3 regions of the Bradyrhizobium sp. CIR18 genome follow, and region 3 is predicted to be linked to each of the others. Evidence: riboswitches for the same ligand, from Rfam matches in the RefSeq annotation. Region 3 holds a riboswitch; each other region holds the start of a gene.
The links. A riboswitch is a leader RNA that binds a small molecule or an ion and turns the genes downstream of it on or off. The one in region 3 is predicted to bind cobalamin.
Positions count from the first base shown of each region.

Region 1 (7,948 bases), on a different contig from region 3:
GGCGGCGAGGAAGGCGGCATAACGCTTGAAATTGGCGGTGCTCTCGGAATGGCGCAGCATGAACCAGTCGGCGAGCTTCTGTCCGGCGGGATCAGCGATGCGGTCGCGCGCCGCGCTCGCATCATCCGTCTTGCCCTTGCGCGCGAGGTCGATCGCATCCTTCAGCGCGGCGAGGTCCCCGGTGAGCGGCGGGGCGGCCGGCTTCTCGGACGGCTCGCCGCCGGTCTTCTTCGACTTGCGCTTGGCCTCGGCATGCTTGCCATGGCGCGATTTCACCGCGGCATGACGCTGCTTGCCGGCTTTCGCCTCATGCGACTTCTTCGGCGCGGACGATTTGTGGCTGCTCTTGGCCGCCAGCTCGGTCGGAAGGAGGGCCATTGCGGCCACGGCAACGAGACACGCGAGCGAGCGTAGGCACTGGTTCATCCCATGGTCCCCCTGCGAAACCACTACAAACCAAGGTCCGCGACGACATGCGGCTTGAGAATCAACGACATCGAGAACGATGCCACGGCATCGTTTCGCATTCCTCACGCTGTCGCAACAATGCGGCGAAATACGGATGTGACCAGGGAACTTCGGCTGGGGAGCAAAGGTCAGCTTCTTTAACCTTTGTTAACGATCCGGACCTGCGACGGTCGGGCCTGTTCAGGGCGCCAGGAGGAACCAGATTGCGCGTGTTCCCGCAGCCAGATCCGGTGTATGGAGTTCCCTTGCTCCGTCCCTTTGGCCTTTGTCCCTGCAGCTATGCCGATTTTCAACCAGTCGATCAGGCGCAAGATCGTCGGTATCGCCCTCGGATTGATCGTCCTGATGCTGGTCACCTCGATCCTGTCGATGGTGATGTCGAGCCAGGTCGGCGTCCTGCTCGACGAGCTGACCAACCGCTACATCCCGGCCTACAGCCATCTGGCTCGCGCCAACATCCGCTCGCTGGAGCGGGGGCTGGCGCTACGGCGGATGGTCATGACCAAAATGGAGTCACCGTCGGACGAAGAGGCCTATGCGGCGCGCCTTCGCGAGTTCGAGACATCCGATCGCAAGATCGAGGAGGAGGCCGAGGCCGCGCGTTCGCTTGTCAACGCGATCATCGACGACCCCAGGACGTATTCCGACAATGCCGCGCTGGGACGGATCGATATTCGCATCGAGACCGCCGTCACCGAGCTGCGGCGCGATCTGAACGAGGACCATGCGAAGCTGCTCAAGCAGGTCGACGCCAGGCAGATGGCCGAGGCCCGCGGCACGCTGGAACACATCGACGTGCTACGCGATCAGTTCAACCGCAAGGTCGATGCGATCCGCGCCGACATGCTGACGCAGGTGTTCTTCTCGACGTCGCAGGTGATCAGCCGCCAGCATCAGGCGATCGTCGTTTCGGGTGTCGTGACCCTGCTCGCGGCGATCGTCGGCTTTGCCTTTGCGCTCCTGGTCTCCAGCGGCATCACGCGCCCGGTGCGGCTGCTGCTCGCCGGCACCCGCGAGGTCGAGGCCGGCCGCTTCGACAAGACCATCACCGTCTCCACGCAGGACGAGATCGGCGAGCTCGCCGCGGCCTTCAACCGCATGACCGAGCAGCTCAGGCACAACGAGCGCATCCGCGAGACCTTTGGCCGCTACATCGATCCCAAGGTGGTGCAGGGGCTGATCGATCGGCCCGAGGTCGCGATCGACGGCGAGCGCCGGGTCATGACCATCATGTTCTGCGACATGAGCGGCTTCACGTCGATGAGCGAGGGTATGACCCCGCGTGGCCTCGTCAGGGTGATGAACCACTATTTCACGGTGATGTCCGGACCGATCAGGAGCAATCGCGGCATCATCGACAAATATATCGGCGACGCCATCATGTCCTATTGGGGCCCGCCCTTCATCGAGGAGGACGAGCAGGCGCTCCTGGCCGGCATCGCCGCAACCGAGATGGTCGACCAGGTGCCCGCGCTGCAGAAGCAGCTGCCCGACCTGCTCGGCATCCGCGCCATGCCGGCGCCGTGTGACCTGCGGATCGGCATCGCCACCGGCGAGGTCCTGACCGGCAGCATCGGCTCCGAGCTGATGATGAGCTTCACCGTGATGGGCGATGCCGTGAACCTGGCGTCGCGGCTGGAGGCCGTCAACAAGGTCTACGGCACCCGCATCCTGATCTCGCAGGCAACTGCTGATGCGATCGGCTCGCGGCTCGAGCTGCGCGAGATCGATCGTCTCGCGGTCGCGGGGCAGAGCGCGCCGCAGCCGATCTTCGAGGTGATGGCGCGGGCGGGCGCGCTCACCGCCGCGCAGGACAGCCTGCGCACGCATTATGCCGAAGCGCTCGCCGCCTATCGGGCCCGCCGCTTCGACGAGGCGCGCGCGGCCTTCAACGCCGCGCTCGAAGCCGTCCCCGGCGACGGCCCCTCGCGCACGATGCTCGGCCGCATCGCGCAATTCGAGGCCAAGCCGCCGGAAGAGGGGTGGGACGGCGCCTGGCGCCTGGAGCAGAAATAGCCGTTTTTGTTGGGTCGGCCCGCCCTGTCCGGAAAAAACGTTTCTACTCGATAACGATGTTCGCCGTGACCTATTTCCCGGGCTTAGGTTGGATGTCCTTGAGGCGTTTGACGGGGACACGCCGATGACGGAACTTCAGGACAGGCTGGAACGGTTCGAGACGCTCACCGCCGAATGCGAGCTGATCGCCAAGCTCGCCACCGACAGCACCAAGCGCGAGTTCTATCTGAAACTCTCGGAACAGTACCGTCAGCTGGCGGTGGACATGCGGCAGGCGATCGCGACCAAGGCTGCGGCCTGACGCCGGCTGCAATCCGTTCTTAAGGTTTGGCGCGCATCCTTGACGTCGCGAGCGATCGCTCGTGGTGGAAAGGCCGGGGTTCGCTGCAATGCAGCGCACCTCGCGAGTGTCATTTGCCATGCTTGACAGGGCAATCACATGCGCCTCGTTGCCGTGATCATAGTCGCGCTCATGACGGCGGCCTGCGACCAGGAGCAGGATATCACCGGCTCGACGCCGACCTGCCCGATGCGGAACTACAGCTACAATCCCCGCGACATGAACCAGTGCGTCAGTGCGTGCAAATCGTGCGATCGTGGCACCACGGTCACCTGCACCACCTCCTGCACCCTCAAGGGCGCGCGCTGAGGCTACCGCTTTCTCCGGCGCACCCAGCGGCGGTGCTAGGGCACCGGAACGATTCACTTGGGTTAATCATTGAAGCAGGTGGGCAGGACGCGGAGTCCGATGGAAATGGGTATGCTCGATCCCGGTCGATTTCTGGTGTCGTGCTCGCATTGTGATGCCTGGCCGATGGCGGCCAATGTGAAGCGGTCGAGCTGGTCGGCGTCCCCGCACGAGGTCCGCTTTGTCTGCACGCGCTGTCGTCGCGAGGAGACCGCGATCGTCTCGGCCTCCGGCGAATTGACCCCGATCAAGCGCGTCGACGTTCCGCCGCGCGACGTCGCTGTCGCCTGGGCCCAGGCGCAACGTGTGCGAGGGCGGACCTGAGCGCCCGGCATCGACCGGTCGATTGACTCCCGGGGCCAACGGCTCGTAAATGATCGGCGACGGTTCTCCTCAGGGAGATCAAAAGGGAATGTGGTGCGGGATTGTCCCAACGCAGGGATCTGTCTCAACGCCACGGCTGCCCCCGCAACTGTAAGCGGTGAATCTTTCGTCTCATGCCACTGGGAAACTCGGTCCTGGGAAGGCGACGCAAGGTCACGACCCGCGAGCCAGGAGACCTGCCGTCAGCCGTGGTCACACGCGAAGATGTCGGTCGGGGAGTACAGACATTAGCTTCACCGGAGCAATCCATCGCTCTGCCGTGAAACCTCGTTCGCTGTGACGTGCCACTGACGTCATACCGAGGTTACAATTGTGTCCCGTCTCGTCTCTGCCGCCAGGCGCCTTGCCGCCGGCCTGCTCGCATCCGTTTCCTTCCATTCGCTCGATCTGTCCTCCGCCTTCGCCCAGCACGAGCTTGCCGAGCAATTGCCGCCGATCGAAGTGATGCATCACGACGATCACAACCGCACGCGGGCGAGGGCGATCGGTGACGGCGAGGCGACTCGGCAGCGGGCGAGGACGAATGTCGCGCCGGCAGGCAATGGCGCCGGCTCATCCGGCTCCGGCGGTAAGGCTGCCGCCGGCAACGGCGGCATCGTCGGGGCCGCCACGACCGTCATCACGGCCGCGGATATCGCGCATTCGCCATCGCAGACGCTTGCCGAGATCATCGCGATGCAGACGCCGGGGGCCCAACTCACGACGCTCTATGGCGGCCAGATCGGCGCCAAGACCAGCGTGGACCTGCGTGGCTTCGGCGCCTTTGCCACCGCCAACACGCTGGTGCTGGTCAACGGACGACGGTTGAACGACGTCGACATGGCGCAGGTGGACCTCTCCACCATCCCGCTCAATTCGATCGAACGCATCGAGGTCACGCGGGGAAATTCCGGCGCGGTGCTCTACGGCGACAACGCGGTCGGCGGTGTGATCAACATCGTTACCAAAAATGGCGTCGGCGGACCGCCCGTGACCGCGCGCATCGAGGCCGGCTTCGGCTCGTTCAACACCAGGCTCGGCAATGTCTCGACCTCGCTCAATTCCGGTCCGTGGTCGACCTCGTTCTACGGCAATACGGTCAGGACCGATGGCTACCGCGACAACAATCGCTATTCGCAGCAGAACGGCGTCGGCAATCTCAACTACACGACGCCGGGCCTGAGTGCTTTTCTCACCGTCACCGGCGACAATCAGGAGCTGCGACTGCCGGGCGGCCGCACCGTCGATCCCTCCATCGGCCTCGACGAGCTCAGGGCCAACCGGCGAGGGACCAGCACGCCGTTCAACTACGCCAACCAGCAGGGTTTTGGTGCGACCGCGGGCTTCACCAAGACCCTGGTCAACGGCGTCGATCTCATTGTCGACGGCGGCGTGCGCGACAAGAAGCAGCAGAGTGCGTTCTTTTCCACCCCGACGCCGGTTCCGGCTTTCTTCACGTCAACCTATGTCGGTTCCCATCTGACGAATTGGTCGATCACGCCGCGGCTCAGCGTGAAGAGCCTGCTGCTCGGCATGCCGTCGCAGCTCCTGAGCGGCATCGACTATTACGATGCGAGCTTTGAGCAGAACCGCGGCGCGGGGCAGGGGCTCTCCCCCTGGCACAATTACGACCTCAGGCAGCAGACGGTTGCGGGTTATGTCCAGCACACATTGGGAATCGCGCCCGCGACCGACATCTCCTACGGCGCGCGTGTGCAGAACGTCAGACTTGCGGCACGCGACAATTTCGACCCGGTAGCTCCTTTCAACGCCGACATCGGCGCGCTGCCGCTGACGAGCAACGAGACCCAATATGCGCTGCATCTCGGGGCCGAGCATCGCCTCAACGACCAGGTCTCACTGTTCGGCCGCATTGCGCGCGCGTTCCGCACGCCTGATGTCGACGAGCGCCTGTCCTCGGGGCCTTCCTTCGATCCCTTGACCTTCGCTGCGATCCCGCAAACGTTCCAGCTCAAGACCCAGACCTCTGGGGATATCGAGGGCGGTGTTCGCATCAAGGGAGGCGGATTGCAGCTGCAGAGTAGTCTCTATCTGATGGATCTCACCAACGAGGTCCATTTCAATCCGGTCCTGTTCTACAACACCAATCTCGATCCGACCCGCCGCTACGGCTCGGAGACCAGCCTGTCCTATCGCGTCAACGATGCCCTGCTGCTGCGCTCCGGCGTGGCCTACACCCGCGCGGTCTTCCGCGAAGGCATCTGGGCCGGCAACGACGTGCCGCTGGTGTCGCGCTACACGGCGAGTGCGGGCATCACCTGGAACATCTGGCAGAATTACGTGGTGCTCGATGCCACCGCGCGCTTCTGGAGCGAGCGACGCATGGACAACGACCAGGCGGGCACCCAGAAGCCGATTCCCGCCAACGGCACGATCGATCTCAAGCTCAGCGGCCAGGTTGAGCGCTACTTCTGGTCCCTCAGCGTCAACAATGTGCTGAATGCGCTCTACTACGACTACGCCATCGCGAGCACCTTCACGGACGGCCGCTTCAGCGCCTATCCGCTGCCCGGCCGCTCCTATCTGCTCAAGGCCGGTGCAACGTTCTGATTTTCGTCACGCGCCCTAAATGGACTAGAATTCGAAAGAAGGAGATTCAACCATCGCTCTCAGCATCCTGCCGTCTGGTGGCGATCGCTTCCGGCTTCACCCGGTCGCGCCGCGCCTTGCGCCGATATTCTGCTTTGCGCTGCTGACGGCGTCATGCGCGCTCGCAAGTTTTGCGTTCGCCTGCGCCACGCCGTTCGCGGCCTTCGCCGTCGTTGCCGCGGCGATGTTGCCGCAGCGTCCGGCGCTGCTCGTCGTCACCGGCGCCTGGCTCGTCAACCAGACCATCGGTTTCGGCGTGCTGCATTATCCCGTTGACGCCAACGCGATTGCCTGGGGCTTCCTGATCGGCGCGGCTGCGCTTCTGGCGACCGCGGCCTCGTCGACGGTGCTCGGCCTGCTGCCGCAGGGCCGCACGCCGCTGACGCTGGCGATCACGCTCGTCGCCGCCTATGGGATTTACGAGCTCGCGCTGCTCGCCGCGACGCCGTTCCTCGGCGGCGAGGGCGCCTTCACCGCCGCGATCGTGACGCGCATTGGACTGACCAGCGCCGTCTGGCTCGCCGGCCTCGTCGCCATCTGTGAGATCGTGCGCCTGGTCGATCCGGCCGGACGCAAGCGAGCGATGTCGGCCTGAGCGGCCGATCGTGGCCGTAGCCCGGATGGAGCAAAGCGCAATCCGGGGCCGCTCGCCCCGGCATCTCGCACCGTCCCGGATTACGCTGGCGCTCCATCCGGGCTACGCGATCGTGCCTGTGTCGCCCTCTGTCAATCCACGTCGCTAAAAATATTCCACTTTACCGAAATTCGGTTTCGGCGTATGTGTCGTCCATCCCGGCTCACCCAAGAGGGGCGACTATGTGGTCGTCACTGTCGCGAGCCGGGCTTGCGGTGGACGCGGCAGCGTCGGCACGAGAGGCGCGGGCAGGGCGGGTAGTCCCTGTGAGCCCGAGGCTTCGTGCGGATGAGCGGCGCTGCTAGGCTTCGTCTCGTCTGTTAGTTTCCGGCTTCGTCGACAGGGCTGGAAAAACTGCGGCGAAATGGCGGGCCGTGCGTACGGCAAAACCGTGTGGTCCTGGCCGTCGTTGCCACGGTCAAGCTTCCGCGGAGATGCGAGCGAGCCCAACCGGGCAGACTGCATCATCCAATTCGCGGGGCGAGGGAGGCCAGAAGGAATGGTCGGCTCCCGGGAGATCACGGCATAAGCCGTCCAGCCACTGCGCAGGGAAGGCCGAGTGATCGGCCACACCTGTATGCTGCTGTGCGGTTCTTTCTGCGCGTGCTTTTCGCGCAGCGGACCGCGGGTGCGAGCCGGCACCCGGCCTTCCCTGCGCCCTCTTGGATGAGAGGGTAGCGAGACCAAGCAAAGCTCGGGCGAATGAAGCCGCGAGGCCGCGAAGGCATGTCTGTGAGCTGAGCTGCGTGCCACAATCTCGATCTCGTAGGGTGGGCAAAGCGCAGCGTGCCCACGCCTTGTTGTTTATGGAGGGAGATCGTGGGCACGGCGCGATGCGCCTTTGTCCACCCTACGGCACTGCAGCTAGGATATGCATTGGAGCATCCCGATGGTGCCTCCTGCTCCGTCATTGCGAGGAGCGCTTGCGACGAAGCAATCCAGAATCCCTCCGCGGAAAGACTCTGGATTGCTTCCGCCTTCGCCGAGGCTTCGGCGGACAAGTCGCTTCGCTCGCAATGACGGCGTGGAGAAAGCGTGCGTCATAACTCCGCTGGTGCCCCGGACGCAGCGCAGCGCTCCTTCAGCGGTGCGTTGCAGAGCCGGGGCCCACACACGAGGGAAGAGTCGTCGATGAGCGGCGCGCCCCGACTCACCCGCGCGGTCACCGC
Region 1 is NZ_JACIHF010000001.1:599,082-607,029, reverse strand. Features, by position in the region: gene GGD65_RS02985 (transglycosylase SLT domain-containing protein) at 1-426, opposite strand, end outside; gene GGD65_RS02980 (adenylate/guanylate cyclase domain-containing protein) at 748-2,484, shown strand; gene GGD65_RS02975 (hypothetical protein) at 2,609-2,785, shown strand; gene GGD65_RS02970 (hypothetical protein) at 2,924-3,133, shown strand; gene GGD65_RS02965 (hypothetical protein) at 3,233-3,496, shown strand; cobalamin riboswitch at 3,540-3,755, shown strand; gene GGD65_RS02960 (TonB-dependent receptor domain-containing protein) at 3,869-6,106, shown strand; gene GGD65_RS02955 (hypothetical protein) at 6,159-6,740, shown strand.
Region 1: linked by a shared signal. The riboswitch ahead of GGD65_RS02960 (TonB-dependent receptor domain-containing protein) and the one ahead of GGD65_RS17915 (DUF1636 domain-containing protein) in region 3 are both predicted to bind cobalamin.

Region 2 (7,948 bases), on a different contig from region 3:
TCGCGCGAAGCGGATGTCTCGCATATCCGCCGACCCGTAGGACGGACCTTGCGGCCGCGCGGGTGCGGCGAAGCACTCCCACTCCTTCCCTGCCCGGCACGCTCTGAATGATCCGCGAGGCACTGCTCGCCCGTGTACGTTTAGCACGAACGGCAAGGCGCTGGACGTCCGGTCTAACTCTGCGCCGAGCCGAGTCGTGTCGGATCCGAGATCGCCATCATTCAACTGGCCTATGTTGAGGGCAGGACCACGCTCACGGCTGAGGAGCAACCTATCGGCACCGTGCCATCTTCAAGCTCATGACATCCTCCGCGTGGTCCGCTCATAGACTCTCAAACAGAGGCCCAAGCCGAAACCCGACTATCGGGTGGAACCGGTCGACCAACTGCCTTAAGCAGGGTTCAAATCAACAGCAACCGCTCATGCATTGTCCACGCTTGCCAGGTTTTTCGTATCGTCGCTGATCGAGCATAAGGTTTCCAGGCAGGAAAGCGCACCGAGTTTGCGGCTCGTGCCTGCGGTGACCGCCCCGCATCACCACCTCCCCTCGTCGCTGTCGTAATCGTTGCCGACGTGCTCTTGAGCGACAAACCTTGGTGTATATTTATACACTTCAGGCTATACGGTCGCATACCACTGCATAATTGAGCTATGCTGAGCTTGTGCTTCAACTGGGCTCAGATTTTCGGCGAATGTCCTTGCCGTAATCGAACCGGCGGTTGTCCTCTCTTCCGCCGAAGCCCGCGCGACGCATCAGCGTCGCTCCTCCCAGACTTTCGCCCGGCCCGCTAAGCGGGGGCCGGGCCTTTTTTTTGTGTTCCCAAGGCTCCATCGATTATGGAGAGCGCAAATGACCGCAAGAGGATCAACTTTGTCGAGAAGAGATCCAAGCCCGGATCAACGGCCTCGCGAATCGAATGCAGCGCGCAGTTGGCGGGCGGCAGCGACCATGTTCGCTAGCGCCGGCCGAACCTCCTCCCATTTGCGCGTCTTCAGGCCGCAGTCCGGATTGACCCAGAGCTGCGAATCCTGCAGCCGGGTCCGAGCCAACGCCATCAGCTCCTTCATTTCGCCCGCCTCGGGAACGCGTGGAGAGTGGATGTCGTACACGCCCGGCCCGATCTGATTTGGATATTCGTAGTTCCTGAACGCGTCGAGTAGTTCCATTTTCGACCGCGATGTCTCGATCGAGATGACATCTGCGTCCATTGCAGCGATCGCGCCGATGATGTCGTTGAACTCCGAGTAGCACATATGTGTATGAATTTGGGTTTGATCAGCGACGCCGGATGAGCAGATGCGGAAGCAATCCACGGCCCAATCGAGATAGGCGGTCCACTCCGACCGACGCAACGGCAATCCTTCGCGAAGTGCAGCTTCGTCGATCTGAATCATGGTCGCACCAGCATTCTCGAGATCGCGGACTTCGTCTCGGATCGCGAGCGCAATCTGGCGGCAGACCTCGCTTCTGGGAATATCATCGCGAACAAAGGACCAGTTCAAGATCGTCACCGGTCCGGTCAACATCGCCTTCATCGGCTTCCTCGTTAGTGATTGCGCGTAGCGCCACCAGCCTACGGTGATAGGCTTCGACCGCACTACATCGCCAAACAGGATCGGTGGCCGGACGTAGCGCGATCCGTAGGACTGCACCCATCCATTCCTGGTAAATGCGAAGCCGGCGAGTTGCTCACCGAAGTACTGCACCATGTCATTGCGCTCGAACTCGCCGTGCACGAGGACATCGAGACCGATGTCCTCCTGCCAGCGTACGACGCGCGCCGTCTCCTCCTTGAGGAACCTGTCGTATTGCTCGTCGCTCATAGCGCCTCGGGCATGCGCCGCACGGGCATTCCGGACCTCTTTGGTCTGCGGAAACGATCCGATCGTCGTGGTTGGAAAAGCCGGTAGTCCGAAACGATTGCTTTGGATCTCGGCACGACGGGCAGATGGGCTCGCGCGCCGACGCATGGTCTGATCGATCGCTTTCATCCGGACAGCGACATTGGCATCATGGATTTTTGGCGAAGTCCGGCGGACAGTCGCGGCACATTCCGACTCGGCAAGAGCTAGCGCAACATTCTGGTCGCCTGCGAGTGCCCGCGCCAGGTTCGCGAGCTCTCGCATCTTCTGGACCGCGAAAGCAAGCCAGCTCTTGACGTCGGAAGCGAGCCCGGTTTCGAGTTCAACATCAATCGGCACATGAAGCAGCGAGCAGGATGGGGCAATCTGTACACGATCCTTGCCGAGCTTCGCAATCGCGGGTTCGAGCCGCTGGCGCAGCGACGACAAATTCGACCGCCATACATTCCGGCCGTCGACGACACCGAGTGACATGACTAGATCACTTCGGCCGCCAGCGATGATCTGGTCCAACAACTGTGGCGCTCGAACCAGATCGAGGTGCAGTCCGGCGACTGGCAGGCTCAAGGCGGTGTCCAGATTGTCCCCGAGATCGCCGAAATAGCTGGCGACTAAGATCTTGATGGCCGGCCCCTCCTTGGCGAGCCGGTCATAGGCATGTCGCAAAGATTGTCGCGCCCTCTCATCCAGATCAAGAACCAGGCAGGGCTCGTCGAACTGAACCCAATTTGCCCCACGTTTGGCCAATTCCTGCAGAACCTCGATATAGGCCGGTATCAATTCATCCAGTAGTGAGAGTGGCTGGAACGCAGGATCGGGACTCTTGCCGAGCTTTAGGAATGTGACCGGCCCGATCAGGACAGGGCGGGTCTGAAAGCCAAGGGCCTTGGCTTCCTCATACTCCTCGATCGGCTTGCGAGAGCATAGCCTGAAAGTCTGTCCCCTGTGAAACTCGGGGACCATGTAGTGGTAGTTGGTGTCGAACCACTTGGTCATCTCCTGCGCGGGTGCGCCAAATCCGCGCGGTCCGTGACCGCAACTCGCATCCTGATCGTCGCATTGTGACCCGCGGGCCATGGCGAAGTACGTCTTGAGCGAAACGGATTCGGCTTTCGAGGCGTAGATCTCCGGGATGGCGCCAACCATGACACTTGTGTCGAGCACCTGATCATACAGCGAGAAATCGTTCGATGGAATAACCGTGACGCCGATAGATTTCTGACGAGCCCAGTTCGCGGCACGCAGGCCAGCTGCGTCCTCGAGCAACTGCTGTTCGCTGCTTTTTCCGGCCCAGTAGCTTTCGAGAGCGAGTTTGAGCTCGCGCCTTGGACCGATGCGTGGCGTTCCGAGGGTGGCAACCGGAAGGGAGAGAAGAGTCATAGCGTGAACCCCATGTTGGGGGCAAAGGCCATGGCGGACGCAGGCAGGGGAAGTCGCGCGGTGCGACGGCTGCTTGGCGCACCACCGGGACACCCCGCCCCGTGGACAAATATATTGTCGGGGCAGGTCTCCTGGCTCGCGGGTCATCGCTTCTGTCCGGCCTTCCCGAAGCCGCGCAGGCTTCAGTGACGTCGTTGGACAGCGGCTTGCCGCTCACAGTTGCGGGGGCAGCGCCGGCATTGTCACCGGCTTCCCTCTTAGCTCCGGATCAAATGGGAACCGGAGAACCTCGACGACTTGGATTATCGGCAAGAGAAGTCTTCCGTCAACCTCTCAGATTATGTCTCAAGCTGGTGCTGCGATATCCGCTACGCGAATGACCGTGCATCTTATCGTTGAGTCGACGTAGAAGCGCTCTCCAGTCAGCGATATTGGAATGACCATCGCAGCTGCTCCCTTTGCCGCATGCCCGATCGGTGGAAGGGACAAATGCGACTTGCGCGGTCGGGACTGCTGCCTCGAGCAGAACGCATTTGATGCGCGTCCCGGCTTCCCAGCGGTTCTTTGAGCACGTCCACCATCCAGCCACCTTCTCGGCCAACAGGATCCGTGTTGAATAGGCCCAAGCTGGGAAGCCAGCTACATACCCTGCCAGCACGTTGATTTGCGGTTCAGCAAGACTCCAAATGCTCGGCGGTGAAGATCGGCTTCGCGTCGTTGGCCGTCGAGTGCAAAGCGCTCCGGACTGAGGCTGTTCTCGAAGCGCCGCGTGGCGCGAAGGGAGCGCCAAACGCACCATGGCCCATTGGCCGCAAATGCCCAAACGCATGGCAGAGATCGAAACGCACATTCTGGCAACGATACCGAACCAAACCGTCGCGAGACGAGGATGCATAAGCCGCGCTGGATAGCGCTGAAAGGAACATCGAGACCTGGGCCAGTCGGAAAGTCGACAAAGAGGACACAAAAGCGGTGTGAATTGCCGCCGATTACCTGGCACGAAGAATGCAAGACTTCGGCATGCCCAGTCTCCTCCTGCTGGGCAAGTCCAGCACAGCAAATTGAGGCTGTCGCCGGCAGCGAAGTTAGCGGCGCGTGACATAGAGGGGAGCGCCTGCTCGCACGGGACACCATCGGACTCCCCGCCGCGTCGCCGCTAACTTCTTGCGCTCGCGTATAACAGGTTAAAGGTTGCCCCGCTTTATGACGTATGGATGAAAGCAGATAGGCCGACAGTTATGAGGAAAATGTCTGGAAGACGCGCGTTATGGTTTTGTCTCGGTCAATCCCTGATCTGCCTGGCCGGGCTGGCTGCGACGAGCAACAGTGTTCGCGCCAACGAGAGCCCCCTTATCGAAAGATTCAAGTCAACGTGGCGAGCGCAAGACGGCGAGACAATAGAACAAATTATCTCCAATGTCTCGAAGGTGGCGCAGTTCGTCCCTCGAATGTGGGGCGTCGCTGAACTTGACGACAATGACTATGTTTTCGTTTCGTGGACCAGGCACCGCGTCGATACATCAGACGAACAGTACGTTATCACTTGGAAGGTCGCGCTCGACGGCACGATTCAACTTGCGTCGACCTATGCCAAACCGATGGAATTGGGCTGGCGCGCCCTGGCGCTCTCGTTGATCGCCAGTGAAGTCAAGGACGGCGAAAGGGACGCAAATCTTGGCTTTCTGCATGATCCGAGCAACTTCAACTTTGTGACGACCATGCAAGGCCGGCTCGGCGATCTTCTGCGGCAGGGCCGCTGCACTATCGTCGAACCTGTTGGGGTGGACTACTTGCCGAAGCAGAATGACAAGCCGACCGAGAAAGGTGATCTGTGGCGCGTTTTGCTTTTAGTGAACTGTAATATCCCAGGCCCCCGTTTTTTTACACACAACGGGGTCATCACTTTCGAGAAGAGCGAAGGGCAAGATTGGGAGCCGCAATCCTCCTTTGCCAAGCGTATCGCGGCCTTTCCTCCTGGCTCCTGGTTCGCTCGCATGGAGCCAAAGGAACAGGAAGAGTTAGAGGGGAGCGAAGGCCCTCGGTAAAATGGTCGCGCAGAGCAAGATCGCGCCGTAGCTCCTTTACGGCCGAACGTCTGAGCAACTGCAGACATATTAGCTCTAGAATGTCGGTGTTTACGCCTTCAGCAGTCGCGAGCCTTTCCTGCAGCTTTCAGCCCGTCAGGAAAAAGTCGGGCAGCACGATTACTTCCGATTCCTTCTGCGAGTAGTCGAGCTCAGCGGCGCGTTCCAGCTGGCGAGATTTGGCCCCCAGCGCGCCCGACGCGGTGGGAGGACACCAATCCGCGAGGGAACCAGCTCCTCCATGCCACTCTTCAAGGGACCGGGCCTGAAGATGCCTCGGGCCCAAGCCCGATCCGGCGTGCGCGCCGCCCATCGCGCGACTGACTGGCACCCGCAAGAGCGTATGCATGCCGACGCCGAGGCGGCACGCGGGATCGAGTGCTGCGACGAAACGCGTTAAGACGGTAATCGGGCAGTGTTAGTGGGCCGGCAGTGCCCTCTGAGCACCGACCCCTTTTCCGAGTGCCCCCGGCGAGAGCCGCGGAGCCGTGCGCGCGGCTTCGAGGACCGAACTGAGTCGGCGCTAGATTTCCTCGCGCGCATTCGTCTGCGCGTCAAAGATCCGGATTTGAAGCGTGGGAAAACGCCTCTTTAGTTCTGCTCCGCCTGTGCCCTGGCGCCGTCTCTGGTTGCGAATTCGGCTCTGAGTCGACCATCCACTTCAAGCGCCTTGGAAGAGACCGGAAAATCCCGGGGGGCTGCAACCATTTCATTCCCATTGTGTAGTGAGATCGTTGCGAATGATTTGTAGCTTGAGTCGGCTAAACTGCACCAGAGCTACCCCGCCCGAGTGCCGCGATGGGGCAACCATGTTGTGGATCGAGGCCTCGCACCGAATGGCATCAGGATGGCACTCGCGATCCTCCGAACACGCGGGCGGCTTACCCCTCGCTCGGTGCGTATACAACGAAGCCACGGAGGTTGCCGTTCCAAATTTCCCTGACGCAAACGCACGCCCTCACGCCGGGCTTGGTGGGTAACTCTCCACATGTGATGGCGGTGAAGCGTACCACGAGAGAGCGGCCGCCAGTCGCCGCCTGGGTCACGACAATCCGGTCCTTGTACGAACGCGGCGGCGGCACCACGAACGAGATATGGTGCAGCGCAGACGTGCGAAAAGCCACAATGGAATTGGCATCAACGACCACCCCGGTTGACTCTCCGAAAGAGGCCTCCGGGTCTTGCGCGGTTTGCGTAAACGATACCGGTTCATTTTGCGCAACGGGCATTGAGCAGAACTCCGTGGCGGCTTTGTCCAGATTTCAGAAGAAGCAAGACCAGGTTTCTTTCGAACATCAGTCTTTGCTGACGAGAAGTTACGGCGAAATGCATCGCTCTTGCTGAAACCCTCGGCAGCCTTGCCGATGGTGGCCGCCACAAAGCATAGCCAGATTGCTCCTCCCACTTGACTTCCACTCGACCCTCAAGATTCACAGGCGACTTTTGTTCTTCGACCGCGTGAGAAACAGCGTTCCGAGGTTCGGCTTTCTCCCGCACCGAGTTCGCGGCCGAGCGATGGGGATCTCCTCCTCTCAGGTCGAGAGGGTGCAGTGCGCGCCCAGAGAGAGAGAGAGCCCAGCGAGGTTCGAAGGGTACCGCGACACGCACACCGGAAGAAATCGCTTGAACCTCACGCAGCGTCAGGTCGTAGCTTGGAAATGACGGCCACGCTTTCATAGAGCAAACGTCGAAAGATGTCGGCCGAATAACGGACATAGCGTTTAAGCAGTCGAATGTGGCAGCGCCGGATCGTGCGTGAACATGGATCAAGAGCGAGAGGTTATTGTTGAGATGAAACACCGCGTAATGATGGTCGCATTGTTCGCTGTCATCACATCTCCGGTCTGCGCAGCGAAGCTCAGCGGCCCTCCTCGCATCCTCGACGGCAATACGATCCAGATCGAGCAAACTAAGCTTCGGCTCTCAGGCATCGAAGCTCCTGAGACTGACCAGATTTGCCTCGACGCCCACGGTCGGAAATGGACTTGCGGCGTAGCTGCTCGCGACGAGCTGATCAAGCATTCGAACGGACGAACGTGGGATTGTCATACCACAGGAGTTGATGAATACGGCAGATCACGTGGCAGTTGCTTCATAGAAGGCGAGGACGTGAACGCCTGGATGGTACGCTCCGGCTGGGCATTATCGTCGGGTCCTTCTACCCAAACCTACGTTGTCTATGAGGTTGTGGCGAGCAAAGCGTATGCGGGGCTGTGGTCGGGGGCGTTCATCGCGCCCTGGGACTGGCGTCGCCGCAACAAGGGGACGATCATCATCGGCGCGAGCTCCGTTCCGATCGACGCTCAGGAACTCCTGCTCGGATCCGCGCTGCTATCGGACCCGCCCTCGTCCGAGTGTCTGATAAAGGGCACCGTAGACCGCAACGGCGAGCGCATTTTTCACCTGCCCGGGCAACTCAGTTACGAACAAATCGACATGACGAAGAAGCCCGGTGAACGCTGGCTTTGCAGCGAAGCGGAAGCCGAAGCCACCGGGTGGCGTAAAGCCGCGCGATGAGGTGAGATGCATGCATGCAGGCCATTCTCCGACCTATCTGACCAAGATCGCGCCTTCGCGCCGCTCGCTGTTGCAATTCGCTATTTCGTCAGTTTGCCTGCGGC
Region 2 is NZ_JACIHF010000025.1:19,721-27,668, reverse strand. Features, by position in the region: gene metE (5-methyltetrahydropteroyltriglutamate--homocysteine S-methyltransferase) at 898-3,243, opposite strand; cobalamin riboswitch at 3,347-3,550, opposite strand; gene GGD65_RS38100 (nodulate formation efficiency C protein) at 4,491-5,288, shown strand; gene GGD65_RS38095 (thermonuclease family protein) at 7,089-7,844, shown strand; gene GGD65_RS38090 (carbonic anhydrase) at 7,855-7,948, shown strand, end outside.
Region 2: linked by a shared signal. The riboswitch ahead of metE (5-methyltetrahydropteroyltriglutamate--homocysteine S-methyltransferase) and the one ahead of GGD65_RS17915 (DUF1636 domain-containing protein) in region 3 are both predicted to bind cobalamin.

Region 3 (7,948 bases):
GCTAGCGATTGAGTCGCGTCGCCAGCGCGCCAGAACGGCGTGACGAGGATGTTGCGACGGGCTTCCGTCGCCGGATCGGGATCGAGCAGCGCCAGTCGCGCAAGGCCGTCGATCAACGGCCGATGGCCTTCTTCGCTAACTCCCCTGATCTGCAGATTGGCACGGCTCGTCACGTCGATCAGACCATTGCCGTGTTGCCCGGCGAGCTCGGCAAGTCCTGTGATTTGTGGTGCTTCGAGCCGCCCACCGAACGGACGCACGCGCACCACGAGCCCGTCGCCCGAGAGCATCGGGCGCAGCGCGCCGGGACACCAGCCCTTGACCGTGGCCGCGCTCATGAGGCCTCCCGCAGCGCCGCCGCGATCGAATTGCGGCGCGTTTGCCAAAGCGCCGCATCGTGCAGGCGCGCGAAACAGGTTTCCATCGCGGCGAGTGCGGATGGATTTTCACGCGCCATGAAGGCGCGGACGTCGTCATTGCCGAGCGTCGCATCGTAGTAGAGATCGAACAGATGCGGCGGCACGGCGCCGGCGAGATGAGCGAAAGCGGCCATGTGCTCTAGCGTCGCGGCGATCTCGGCGGCGCCGCGAAAACCATGACGCATCATGCCGGCGATCCACGCCGGGTTGGCGGCGCGCGCTCGGACGACGCGCGAGATCTCCTCGGTCAGCGTGCGCGCGTGGGGCTGCTCGGGACGAGTCGTGTCGAGGTGATAGAGCGAGGGTCCTGCCGCGCCGAGATGCGCTGCAGCCGCCGCAACGCCGGCTTCATGCGCGGCATAATCGGCCGCGAGCAGCAGATCAGTTTCCGGCAAGTCCTGGACATGGACGAAGCCATCAGCCGAAGCAAGGCGCTGCTCGATGCCGGCGCGATTCAGCTGCATCTCGCCGTCGGCCGAGAACGCCCAGGACGATGCCGACAACCAGGCTTCGCCCGCGGCTTCGCGTGTCTCGGGCGTGAAGGCATCGGGGATCGCCGATAGACCGACGCCGTATTGTCCGGGACGCGGCGCGAACACGCGGGAGGCGCGGTGGCGGTACGGATTCTCGTCGCCCTCGTCCTCGCGCGTCGCAAGCGCTTCGGAGGCGGCCTCGAACAATTGCGCAAGGCCTGAGAAGACGTCGCGGAACAGGCCCGACACCCGCAGCGTGACGTCGATGCGGGGACGGCCGAGTTCGGCCGGCGCGACGATGTCGTATCCGATGACGCGGCCGGAGGCGTGATCCCAGCGCGGCGCAAGGCCAGCCAGATGCAGCGCCATCGCAAATTCCTCGCCCGCGGTGCGCATCGTTGCCGAGCCCCAGAGATCGACCACGAAGCCCTTCGGCCAGTCGCCATGATCCTGCAGATGGCGGCGCAGCAGCTCTTCGGCAAGCTTGATGCCCTGCGCATGCGCCGACGGCGTCGGCACCGCGCGCGGATCGACGGCAAAGAGATTGCGTCCAGTCGGCAACACGTCCTGACGGCCGCGATAGGGCGAGCCCGACGGTCCCGGCGCAACGCGCTTGCCGGCAAGTGCCGAACGCAACGCGTCGCGCTCCGCATCGCCGCAGGCGCCGCGGCCGAACACATGCAGGCCGTCGCCGAACTGGCTTTCCTTGAGATCGCAGACGAAGCGATCGATCCGCGGAATGGCTTCGGCGGGCGCGGCCGAGGCATCCAAACCGAGATCGTCCTCGAGGCCCGCCGCGCGCGCCTCGTCGCGGATCGCAGCGATCAATCGCTGGCGGCGCGCGGGATCGAGACCATCGGCGGTCGAATATTCGTCGAGGAGCTGTTCGAGCCGGCGCAAGCCTTCCGGCACGGCGGATGCGGTGAGCGGCGGCGGCAGATGGCCGATGGTGACGGCCCCCAAGCGCCGTTTCGCCTGCGCGGCCTCGCCGGGATCGTTGACGATGAAGGGATAGATCACGGGAAGATCGCCGATCAGGGCTTCCGGCCAGCACGCGGACGACAGCGCCACGGATTTCCCGGGTAGCCATTCCAGCGTGCCATGTGCGCCCATGTGCACGACGGCGTCACAGCCCTGCTGCCGAAGCCAGAGATAGAACGCGACATAGGCGTGGCGCGGCGTGCGGGCGAGATCGTGATAATCGGTATCGCGCGTGGTCGCATCGCCGCGTTCCGGCTGGACCGCGATGACCGACTTGCCGCATTGGATCGCGGCGAAATGAAACGCGCCGTCGCGGCAGCTCGGATCACTCTCCGGCGCGCCCCAGGCTTGCGCAAGATCATCCTGCAAAACTTGCGGCAGGCGCGAAAGCGCCGCGCGATAATCGGCGATGCCCCAGGTGAGCTGCTGCCTCAGCAGCGCCTCGCCGAGCGCATGGACCGGCACAACATCGAAGCCGGCCTCAGCGAGATCGGACACCAACGCCTCGACCGAGGCCAGCGCATCGAGCCCGACCGCATGCGCGATCTGGTGCGGCCGGCCCGGATAGTTCGAGAGCACGAGCGCCAGGTGCTTCTCACCGGCCGGCGTCTCCGCCAGTCGCCGCCACGCCGCGACGCGCGCTGCGACGGCCGTCACGCGCTCCTCATCGGCGCGATGCGCCAGGTGCGCGAATTGCAGATCGGGATCGCGCATCCCTGCCGACTTGAAGCTCACCACGCCCGCGAACAGACGGCCATCGACCTCGGGCAGCACCACATGCATCGCGAGATCGCCGGGCGACAGGCCGCGCAGCGAGTCCGCCCAATCCTCGCGCCGCGCAGTGGAGAGCGCGACCTGGAACACCGGGCACGCTGCGGCATCGAACGGCGTCGTGCCGTCGTCGCCAGCCGCGGAGAACGCCGTCGCGTTGACGATCGCCGCCGAAGGATTTTGTGCAAGATGCGCCCGCAACCAATCCGCGACGCCCGCGGCCTTCAGCGAGGTCACGAACACGCCGCAGGCTTCAAAGCCGCGCCCGCGCAGCTCTGCGATCAGGGCATCGACCGGGCCCGTATCCGCGGCGGTGAGATATGAGCGATAGAACGTTACCAGCACACGCGGCTTGCCCTCGCCGTGCGCCGGTGCCGCAATGACGCCGCGGGCGGGATCGTAGAACCCCATCTCGGGCACGGCGGTGTCGCCGATAACAGGCCCGGCATAGAGTCCCGAAGCCAGTGCGAGCTGTGCGATCGCGGCTTGCGCGGCGACCGGTCCGCCGGTGTCGCAGAGCACCTTGAGCCGGCGCAGCGTCGAGACAGGCACGGTCGAGTATCCATCCAGCCGCGGATCGTCGCGGCCGTCGGCCGGCAGCACGGCCAGCACAATGCCACGGTCCTTGGCGAGCTGCCGGAGCACAGCCAGACCATACGGCCAGTAGGACTCACCACCAATCAGACGAACCAGAATGCCACGCGCCTGAGACAGCGTGCGCTCGATATAGGTGTCCACTGACAGCGGATGGCGCAGCTCCGCGAGATTGGCGAGCCGCAGCGACGGCAGGCTACTCCGACCACGCCGCCAGCCGGCTGCGAACGCCGCAAGATCGGAATCCGAATACGAGAGCACCACGAGATCGGCCGGGTCCTGGCCGATGTCTCTAGGCGTCGCGGTCTCCTCCAGACCACGGCTCTCGCGGAAGACGACGTGCATCAGATACCAAGTCCTGCCTTGATGGCGGCCTCGTCGATATCGCCGTGCTCGCCGATCACGACGAGCTTCGACCGCCTGTGACCTGCGCCCCAGGGCTTGTCGAACTGGTGGCGCACGCGCTCGCCGACCGCCTGCAGCAGCAGCCGCATCGGCTTGCCCGCGACCGCGATGTAGCCCTTAGCGCGCAGCACGTTCTGCTCGCGCGCCAGCTTCTGGACGGATGCGACCAGCGCATCGACGTCGGCGACTTCAGGGAGGTCGACCACGACCGAGGCGAAATCATCGTGCTCGTGCTCTTCCTCGCCGTCATGATGCGAGGGACGCGCGGCGAGATCGTTCTCGGCGGCAGCGCCAAGACCGAGGATGACGCGCGCATCGATCGCACCGTCGGTCACGGGGAGCATCGGCACGCGGCGCGGCATCTCGGCGGTGATGGCAGCCTTGGCCGCTTCAAGTCCCGCCGCCCCCGCGAGGTCGGCCTTGGTCAGCAGCACGATGTCGGCGCAGGCGATCTGATCCTCGAACACTTCCGACAGCGGCGTCTCGTGATCCAGGCTCTCGTCCGCCGCGCGCTGCGCTTCGACGGCGTCAGGATCCGGCGCAAAGCGGCCAGCGGCGACAGCCTCGGCATCCGCGAGCGCGACCACGCCGTCGACGGTGATGCGCGAACGGATCTCCGGCCAGTCGAATGCCTTCAGCAGCGGCTTGGGCAGCGCCAGGCCCGAGGTCTCGATCAGGATGTGATCGGGCCGCACGGGCCGCGCCAGTAGTTTTTCCATGGTCGGAATGAAATCGTCAGCAACGGTGCAGCAGATGCAGCCATTGGCGAGCTCGACGATGTTCTCCTCCGGGCAATTGGCGTCGGCGCAGGATTTCAAGATCTCGCCGTCGACGCCCTCACTACCGAACTCGTTGACGAGCACCGCGAGCTTCTTGCCGCCGGCATTGCTGAGCAGATGCTGGATCAGCGTCGTCTTGCCCGAGCCGAGAAAACCCGTGACCACCGTAACCGGGACTTTTGCGAGCGAGTTCATTCGGCGGCCTCCGGCACGACGGCAATGGGGGGAATGCGGGCAAGCGACTGCTTGCGGAATATTTCCGGCCGGCTGCGCCAGGGCACAAGGCCGTCAGGCGCGGCCGCATAGGCCGCGGCGCCCGCGACCACGTCCTGCGCATTCGCATCGGACAGGCGGCCATAGACGTAGGACCAGCGGCCGGGCGCGCTCAGCGCCACCGAGCAGCCCTGGTTGCATGCCGACAGGCATTCGACGGGAACCACATTGACACCCTCGGGCACGCCCGCGTCGAGGATCGCCCCATGCAGGCGCTTGCCGGGCGTCGCCTCGCCCTCGCCAGGCGTCTCGCCGGCACGGCAGGTGATGCAGACGTGAAGTGTGACGGTCATCGCCTCTTCCAGATAACAGCGGGAGGCGATGAGGCACACGGACCGCTCTTTTGGAGGCCCGTTTTCCCCGTCGCGGAACACCCCGTCCGCCGGTCCAAAACTCGTCCGCGCTGGCAGGTCTCCCGGCTTGCGGAGCAGGGTTTTCCCCTTCGATCCCCGCCTTCCCGATTCCCTGAGGGAATCAGTGGCTTCGGACATCTCTCCGGTCACGGTCGCGGGGGCGGCTGCATTTTGGACCCAAATCTTGCCGATTCGGACCCTATCGCATTCCCTCTTCGCCTGTCATAGGACAGGAACCAACGCCGGGCCACCATTTGCCGGTGGCCGCCACTTGTCAAGCCGAAGGACCGGGACCCGATGACGCCTGAACCGGATACAAAAACGGCCGAAGAAACCGACGCCCGCCACGCCACGAAAATGGCGAAGAAGAAGGCCGCCCGCGACAAGATCATGGCGACCAAGAGCGGCGAAAAGGGCCTCATCATCGTCCACACCGGGGCCGGCAAGGGCAAGTCCTCGTCGGCCTTCGGCATGATCGTCCGCTGCGTCGCGCATGGCTTTCCCTGCGCAGTCGTGCAATTCATCAAGGGCGCCTGGGATACCGGCGAGCGGCGCCTGCTCACTGGCCATTTCGGCGACCTCTGCCAGTTCCACGCCATGGGCGAAGGTTTTACGTGGGAGACGCAGGACCGCGCCCGCGACATCGCCGCCGCGCGCGCCGGCTGGGAGAAGGCCAAGGAGCTGATCCTCGATGAGAGCCTGCGCATGGTCGTGCTCGACGAGATCAACATCGCGCTGCGCTACGACTATCTCGACATCGCCGAGATCGTCGAGTTTCTGACCACCTCGAAGCCGCCGATGACGCATGTCGTCCTCACCGGCCGCAACGCCAAGGACGAGTTGATCGAGATCGCCGATCTCGTCACCGAGATGACGCTGGTGAAACATCCCTTCCGCTCCGGCATCAAGGCACAGGCCGGCGTCGAGTTCTGAGTTCGATGGCACGCGCGCTGATGATCCAGGGGGCCGGCTCGGACGTGGGCAAATCGCTCATCGTCGCCGGTCTCGCGCGTGCCTTCACCCGGCGCGGCCTGCGCGTGCTCCCGTTCAAGCCGCAGAACATGTCGAACAATGCCGCCGTCACCGTTGATGGCGGCGAGATCGGCCGCGCCCAGGCGCTGCAGGCGCTGGCCGCTCGCGTCGAACCGCACACCGACATGAACCCCGTGCTGCTCAAGCCCGAGACCGACATCGGCGCGCAGGTGATCGTCCACGGAAAGCGCATCGCGACCGCGCGTGCCCGCGACTATGCCGCGATGAAGCCCTCACTGATGGGCGCGGTGCTGGAGAGCTTTGAGCGGCTGAAGGCGCGGGCCGATCTGGTGCTGGTGGAAGGCGCCGGTAGCCCGGCCGAAGTGAACCTGCGCAAGGCCGACATCGCCAATATGGGCTTTGCGCGCAAGGCGGACGTGCCGGTCGTGCTGGTCGGCGACATCGACCGCGGCGGCGTCATCGCCCAGCTGGTCGGCATCAAGACCGTGATCGACCCCGACGATGCCGCGATGATCCAGGGTTTTGTCATCAACAAGTTCCGCGGCGATCCCTCGCTGTTCGACGATGGCTACAGGCTGATCGAACAAAGAACGGCCTGGCTCGGCTTCGGCGTGCTGCCCTGGTTCGCCCGCGCCGGCGAGCTGCCGGCCGAGGATGCGCTCGGCCTCAGCGACGCGCGCAAGCCGGGCCAGTGCAAGATCGCCTGCCTGGCGCTGTCGCGGATCGCCAATTTCGACGATCTCGATCCGCTCAAGCTCGAGCCGGGCGTCGACATCGTGATGGTGCGCCCGGGCGAGCCGATCCCGGGCGATGTCCGCCTCGTCATCATTCCCGGCTCAAAGTCGACCCGCGGCGATCTCGCCTTCCTGCGCGCGCAGGGCTGGGACATCGATTTGCTCGCGCATCACCGCAGGGGCGGCCATGTGCTCGGTCTCTGCGGCGGCTATCAGATGCTCGGACGCAGCGTCGCCGATCCTGACGGCATCGAAGGCACCGCAGGCGACACGCCGGGCCTCGGACTTCTGGACGTGGACACGGTGATGAGTCCGCAGAAGACGCTGACGCGTGTCGCGGCCGTGCATACCGACACGGACCAGCCAATCGAGGCGTACGAAATCCACATCGGCCGCACTGACGGGCCGGATCGCGCGCGCCCGTTTGCGAAGCTGAACGGCGAGCCCGAAGGCGCGATCTCGCGCGATGGCCGCGTGCAGGGCAGCTATCTGCACGGCCTGTTCACGTCGGATGATTTCCGCAAGGCGTATCTGGCCAGGCTCGACATTCCCGCAGGTGGCGAGCCCTATCAAGCCAGGGTCGAAAGCGCGCTCGATACGCTGGCCGATCACATCGAAAAGCATCTCGACGTGGAAGGACTGCTCGCGCTAGCGCGCTAGCACCTCGGCAAGCCGCGTCCATTCGGCTTCGCTACCCGGAAGCCCGAGGCGCAGCCATGTCGGCCTTTGTGCGAAGACGCGCGACCAGATATGGCTTCGTGCCAATCTCTCTTGCGCGGCGAGCGCGCCGGGCGTCTCGTAGAGACGGAACAGCGGCGTCCCCCCAAGCAGCATCCAGCCTTGCGCGTGCGCTATGGCATCGAGGCGAACACAGTCCCGGGCAAGTCGCGCTGACGTGGCCTCGGCCCAGGCGTCGTCACGCAACGCGCGACAGCCGATCGCGATCGCCGCTCCCGAAACCGGCCATGGACCCGACATCGACGAAAGCTTGCCTATGTCGGCGGCATTGCCGATCGCGAAGCCGAGCCGCAGGCCGGCAAGACCAAAGAACTTTCCGAACGAGCGCAGGATCAGCAGTCCCCGCCGACCGGCTTCCGATGCAAGCGACAGCAGCGGAACGGCGTCGACAAAGCTCTCGTCGATGACGAGGCGGCCGACGCGCGGCAGCAGTGC
Region 3 is NZ_JACIHF010000004.1:454,127-462,074, forward strand. Features, by position in the region: gene cobG (precorrin-3B synthase) at 1-338, opposite strand, end outside; gene cobN (cobaltochelatase subunit CobN) at 335-3,583, opposite strand; gene cobW (cobalamin biosynthesis protein CobW) at 3,583-4,617, opposite strand; gene GGD65_RS17915 (DUF1636 domain-containing protein) at 4,614-4,988, opposite strand; cobalamin riboswitch at 5,083-5,304, opposite strand; gene cobO (cob(I)yrinic acid a,c-diamide adenosyltransferase) at 5,346-5,981, shown strand; gene GGD65_RS17925 (cobyric acid synthase) at 5,987-7,435, shown strand; gene cobD (threonine-phosphate decarboxylase CobD) at 7,424-7,948, opposite strand, start outside.